2 regions of the Agrobacterium tumefaciens genome follow, and region 2 is predicted to be linked to the other one. Evidence: riboswitches for the same ligand, from Rfam matches in the RefSeq annotation. Region 2 holds a riboswitch; the other holds the start of a gene.
What was found. A riboswitch is a leader RNA that binds a small molecule or an ion and turns the genes downstream of it on or off. The one in region 2 is predicted to bind cobalamin.
Positions count from the first base shown of each region.

Region 1: linked by a shared signal. The riboswitch ahead of bluB (5,6-dimethylbenzimidazole synthase) and the one ahead of CFBP6623_RS13485 (DUF1636 family protein) in region 2 are both predicted to bind cobalamin.

Region 1 is NZ_CP039903.1:1,403,998-1,407,205, forward strand. Features, by position in the region: gene CFBP6623_RS07020 (hypothetical protein) at 1-524, shown strand, start outside; gene bluB (5,6-dimethylbenzimidazole synthase) at 581-1,294, opposite strand; cobalamin riboswitch at 1,391-1,572, opposite strand; gene CFBP6623_RS07030 (TolB family protein) at 1,645-2,475, opposite strand; gene CFBP6623_RS07035 (glyoxalase superfamily protein) at 2,667-3,044, shown strand.
Region 2 is NZ_CP039903.1:2,701,220-2,704,427, reverse strand. Features, by position in the region: gene CFBP6623_RS13495 (cobyric acid synthase) at 1-616, opposite strand, end outside; gene cobO (cob(I)yrinic acid a,c-diamide adenosyltransferase) at 618-1,235, opposite strand; cobalamin riboswitch at 1,369-1,586, shown strand; gene CFBP6623_RS13485 (DUF1636 family protein) at 1,706-2,131, shown strand; gene cobW (cobalamin biosynthesis protein CobW) at 2,128-3,165, shown strand; gene cobN (cobaltochelatase subunit CobN) at 3,190-3,208, shown strand, end outside.

The DNA of each region.
Region 1 (3,208 bases), 1.3 Mb from region 2:
TCATGAGCAACGAGCATGTCATCTGCCGGGACAATGCCCAGGTCGGCGATGACGTGTCGCAGCCGGCGCGCACCTGGTTTGGCGATCTTGCCGCCAATATCGTCGCTTTCCAGAAAGGCAACATCGTCTATCAGGGAACGACCTATGGCGTCGATGCGGCCGTCGCCAGCCCGGCGAATGGCCGGCTCGCCACCATCGGCGCAATCTACAACCTCCCCTCGCCGGTGGGGGCGGCCGTTGCGGCGCTCAACATGAATGTTACGAAATCGGGCGTGACCAGCAATATCACCAATGGCGTCGTTTCCGGCTTTTACGACGTGCAGCAGCCGAATATGCGCAACCAGATCGGCATATCGCCGCGCCGCGCCGGCGAGGTCTTCAGCCAGCCGGGCGATAGCGGCAGCGCTGTCATCGACACCGCCGGCAACAATGTCGTCGGATTGTTCTGGGGCGCAAGCGGCGCGATCAGCCTCGCCAGCCCCATTCATCCCATCCTCAATCTTTTTAACTGCACCGTCGTTTGAAGAGACGGTCGCCACCACCCTTCCCGGCTTCGGCCGGGAGGAGTGGATGTCGCCGGTCAACCGCCCCAGCGGTTACGAAACACCAGCTCCTCCAGCGGCACGCGCTGCCGCCAGCCTTTCACCGCCAGTTCCGGCTCGTTGTAGAGCGTATCGACACGGCCGAGGCAGAGCCAGGCGACGATTTCAATATGGTCGGGAATACCGAGGATGGTGCGAATGTCGCTATCGTGGAAAATACTGACCCAGCCGACGCCGACGCCTTCGGCACGCGCCGCGAGCCAGAGGTTCTGGATGGCGCAGACGGTGGAATAGACATCCGTGCGCGGATTATGGGTGCGGCCCAGCACCACCTTGCCACCGCGTGTGGGATCGCAGGTGACGCAGATGCTGAGCGGCGCCTTGCGGATGCCTTCGAGCTTGAGACTGCGATAAAGCGCCTGCTGCTCGCCCGTAAACATCGCCGCTGCCTCTTCATTGGCGCGGCTGAAGGCCACAAAGGCCGCCTGACGGATGGCAGCATCAGTGACGAGCGTGAAATTCCACGGCTGCATGAAACCGACCGAGGGAGCCGAATGCGCCGCTTTTAACAGACGCTCGACAAGTTCGTCCGGCAGCGGATCGGGCAGGAACTGGTCACGCACATCGCGGCGCGTCTCGATGGCGCGGTAAATCGCCTCGCGTTCCGCACCGGAAAACGGGCGGGCGGGCGAAAGCGCGTGGTCGAATGGGCTGGCTTGCAATGGATCGCCAGCGGACGGATCGGTCGGCATCGTTTAACCCCAACAATGCGGGCGCGCCGCTGCCGAAACCATACCGGTTTCGCGCGCACAACGCGCCTCTTCAGCAACCTGCCGCCGTCCGCGCGGTTCGGTCTATCCTGCCAGGCCGGTCTTCTGACTCGACTTCATCCGCCCCTTTCGCCTTCCCGAATAACTTCAGTGGCTTATGAAAAGGGCATCCGCCTCACAGCGCTGGGCACGTTCCGGTTTTTCACCGAATTCCCGATTCTCCCGCCGCAAGGGCGGGCACCTGACGAGAAAACTTATGATCAAGAGGACTTGCGAATGCAAGTATCGTAAGGGCGGTGCGGCAATGTGACCTCAACGAAAACCAAATCGCATCATTCCACAGGGAAATAGCGCACATAAGCGAATTCATCCCCGTCAGGCGACCAGTTGGGCGAGTTCATCGTCCCCTGCCCGCCGAAAAGCTCAAACAGCGTTTCAACATTGCCGCCATCCATATCCATCAGCCGCACCCGCACATCAAGATCACGCGGATGGTCGAAGACATCGCCGCCATAGGAGACAAACACCACCTTGTCACCTTTGGGAGACGGATGTGGAAACCAGTCACCATAGGAACTGTCGGTAATGCGCTCGACGGCGGAACCGTCCACCCGCACCCGCCAGATCTGCATCAGCCCCGTGCGGCTGGAATTGAAATAGACCCACCCACCGTCAGGCGAATAATCCGGCCCGTCATTGCGGCCCTCGCCATGGGTAAGGCGTGTTTCGACGCCGCTCTCAATATCCATGGAATAGATGTCGAAGACCTGATCGCGAATGCCGCAATAGGCGAAACTCTTCCCGTCCGGCGCCCAGCCGTGCCAGTAGGAGGGAAGGTTCTTCGTCATCAGCTTCGGCGTGCCGCCCGTCGATGGCAAAAGATAGATGGCGCTCTTGCCGAATTCCACCTTGTCGGAAATGGCATAGAGCGAACCGTCAGGCGAAATGCCGTGGTCGTTGTTGCATTGCGTCGCAAAGCCGGTATCGACCTTCTCCGGTGAGGAGTCACCGAATGGGGACAGGCGATAGAGCAACCCCTCGCTGTTCAACAGCAGATATTTGCCATCCGGCGACCAGTTCGGCGCTTCGAACAATTCCGGCGTCTGCCACACCGCCCGCATCTGCCGGGTGCGGATGTTGAAGATTTCGATGGAACTGCGCATGCTGCCTCCCGGGCTGTCGATAGTCTGGATCGGACCCTTGGCTGGTGCAGACATTCCGTTTGCTTTCGCCGCCATGGTGATTATGATCCTATGACCGCAGGCACCGTCCTGCAAATTCAAATCGGAAAAAACGCCAGCGTTCCGGCACCGCCCGTAACCCTCCCCGTTTCTCCCAGATCCGAGGTTCCGCGATGAATACCATCGCCGATCACGGCATCCGCTTCGGGCGGATCGCCGCAATGCTTCCTGTCAGAAATATCGAAAAGGCCCATGATTTTTATGTCGGTGTGCTGGGCTTCACAAAAACCTTCGAAAACGGCAACCCCGTCGGTTTCATGATCCTCAAACAGGGCAATGCCGAACTGCACCTGACATTGCAGCCCACCCATAAGGCAGCGCCCTTCAACGTGGCGCATATGATGGTCAGCGATGTCGATGCGCTGCACGCGCTCTGCAAGAGCCACGGGTTGCGCATCATCAAGGGCCTGCAGGACAAGGATTATGGCCTGCGCGCCTTTGTCTTTGAAGACCCTGACGGCAACCGCATCGATGTGGGGCAGGTTATTTGAGATGAATCGGCGGCGCGGCGTGTCCGCGCCGTCTGTTTATCCTCATTGTGGACCGAGCGTGTGCCGCTCATTTCTTCTCCCCGCCGGGGAGAAGGTGGCGCGCAGCGCCGGATGAGGGGGCGACGGTAGAGATATGCGGAGAGCTGGCCCCCTCATCTGCCCCT
Region 2 (3,208 bases):
ACAGCGCCGGATCGCCGCGGAAGCGGTTGACGATGAAACCTTCGATCATTGCCGCATCGTCCAGCTCAAGCACTGCCTTGGTGCCGACGAGGCTGGCGATGACGCCGCCCCGGTCGATATCGCCGATCAGGATCACCGGTGCACCGGCCGCGCGGGCGAAACCCATATTGGCGATGTCATTGGCGCGCAGGTTGATTTCAGACGCGCTGCCCGCCCCTTCCACCAGTACCAGATCGGCCTGCTGTTTCAGGCGATCGAAGCTTTCCAGCACGCGCGGCATCAGTCCCGCCTTCATGTGCTGATAATCGGCGGCCTTGGCATTGCCGACGATCTTGCCCTGCACCACCACCTGTGCACCGGTTTCGCTTTGGGGTTTAAGCAATACCGGGTTCATGTGGACGGATAGCGGCACGCCCGCCGCCCGCGCCTGCAGCGCCTGGGCGCGGCCGATCTCGCCGCCATCGGCGGTCACCGCCGCATTGTTCGACATGTTCTGCGGTTTGAACGGCATTACCGACAGGCCGCGCCGGGTGAATGCACGGGCAAGGCCGGCCACCATCAGCGATTTGCCGACATCCGAGCCGGTTCCCTGAAACATCAGCACCCGCGCAGTCATGTCAGAATTCTATCCCCGCCTGCGCCTTCACACCCGCCTTGAAGTGGTGTTTCACCAGCGTCATTTCCGTTACCATGTCGGCCGCCTCGATCAGCGGTTGCTTGGCGTTGCGGCCGGTGACGACGACATGCAGATCAGGTCTGCGGCTGGACAGGGTTTCAACAATCTCTTCCAGCGGCAGATAGTCGTAACGCAGCGCAATGTTCAGTTCATCAAGGATCAGGAGGCCGATCGTTTCATCGGCCATCAGGGCCTTGGCTTCTTCCCAGGCTTTTGTGGCTGCGGCAACATCGCGTTTCAGATCCTGCGTGTCCCACGTGAAACCCTCGCCCATGGTGCGCCAGACAACACTGTCGCCGAAAAGCGTCAACGCCTGCTGTTCGCCCGTCGACCATGCGCCCTTGATGAACTGCACTACGCCGACCCGCCGCCCGGTGCCGAGCATCCGCAGGGCAAGACCGAAGGCGGCCGTGGACTTGCCTTTGCCCGGGCCAGTATTGATCATCAGCAGACCTTTTTCGATGGTCTTTGCCGCAACTTCGGCATCCTGAGCCGTCTTGCGGTTGACCATTTTCTGCCGGTGACGTTCGGCTTCGTTGTCGCTGATGTCGCGTGTCATCGCGTTTTCCTTCTCATCCTGCGGTGCGGGACCGGATGCCCCTGCCATTCGGAGCGGCGACTATACCCAATTTGCCGCACCCGGCAATGTATGAGGGGCATGCCACGGCATTGACCCTCACCCCCGTTCAGCCTAATGGTATCGGACTGACGGTCTTTTCCCGGCAACGGGAAAAGCTAAGAGGGAACACGGTTCCACCCGGACAATGGGTCATTCCGTGGCTGCCCCCGCAACTGTAAGCGGTAAGCCCGCACCGTAAAGCCACTGGACCTCCAAGATGGGTTCGGGAAGGCGGTGTCCGGGTGTTTTGAAGCCGCAAGCCAGGAGACCTGCCGTTTCAGAAAAAAACGTCTGCCGGGCGGGGTGCTCCGGTTAGTCGGTCAGATCGAACATTGGGTTTGCGCATCTGCGCACGCCGTTTTCGATATCCGCACCCCGACGATTTTTAAAGGCGCGGGAAGCGAAACGGTTTGGATATTTCAGCGACATCTCCATGTGCAGGCGGAAACACGCAGGCTAACACGGCGTCTGGTGTTGTCGTCTTCGTTTGTCGAAGCTGTCGCGATGAAGCCGATCCCAATGCCGAACCGCGCGCCGGTTCGCGTCTCGCTGATGCCGTTATCGCAAAGGCGGAAGAATCCGGCGTCGTCGTTCGTTCCGTCAATTGCCTTGCCAATTGTAAGCGCGGCCTCAGCGCCGTGCTTCGCGGTGCCGACGGCTGGTCCTATGTGTTTGGCGGGCTGAAGCCCGATGACGCGGAAGACCTGCTGACAGGCGCGCATATGCTGGCCGCCTCCGCAGACGGCCTGATGCCCTGGCGCGGCCGCCCCGAACCATTGAAGCGCGGCATGGTGGCGCGCATTCCCCCATTCGATTTTACCGAGGAGAGATCATGAGCACCCTTCTGGACCGCGTTCCCTGCACCATCGTTACCGGCTTTCTGGGGGCTGGAAAAACCACGCTGCTGCGCGGCCTTCTCGAAAAGCTGGATGGCAAGCGGCTCGCCATCATTGTCAATGAATTCGGCGATATCGGCATCGATGGGGAAATCCTGAAGGGCTGCGGCATTGAAAGCTGCCCGGAAGAAAACATCGTCGAACTGGCCAATGGCTGCATCTGCTGCACGGTGGCGGATGATTTCCAACCCGCTATCGAACAGATTTTGAGCCGCCAGCCGAAGGTGGAGCATATCCTCATCGAAACGTCCGGCCTCGCCCTGCCGAAGCCGCTGGTGCAGGCCTTCCAGTGGCCGGCGATCAAGAGCCGCGTGACGGTGGATGCAGTGGTGGCCGTGGTGGATGGCGCCGCCCTTGCCGAAGGACAGGTCGCCCACGACATGGAAGCGCTTGCCGCCCAGCGGGCCAATGACGAGGCGCTCGACCACGATGATCCGGTGGAGGAAGTTTTCGAGGATCAGGTCGCCTGCGCCGATCTTATCGTGTTGACCAAGGCCGATCTTCTCGATGATGCCGGTCTCGACAAGGCGAAGGCCCATATCCTTGAGCATCTGCCGAAGGCGGCGAAGATCGTCGTCGCTTCGAATGGCGCCATCGACCCTGCCGTGCTGATCGGCCTGGGTCTTGCGGTGGAAGAGGATATTGAAAACCGCCGCACGCATCATGATGGCGCGTTTGACCATGAACACGACGATTTCGACAGCTTCGTCATCGACCTGCCGGCCGTGAGCGATCCGGAAGCGCTGGCGGCCCGCATCGCCGAGACGGCGGCTGCGGAAAATGTTTTGCGTATCAAGGGTTTCATCGAGGTTTCCGCCAAGCCGATGCGCCTGCAGGTGCAGGCTGTCGGTAGCCGCGTCAATCATTATTACGACCGTCCATGGGCGGTGGGTGAGGAGCGCCGCAGCCGGCTCGTTATCATTGGTGAAAAGGGCATCAACCGCGAAAAGATCGAACGGATGCTGGCCGCCTGACACTTTTTAATGGAAATGCTGTAGATGCATATTCTCGCCACCA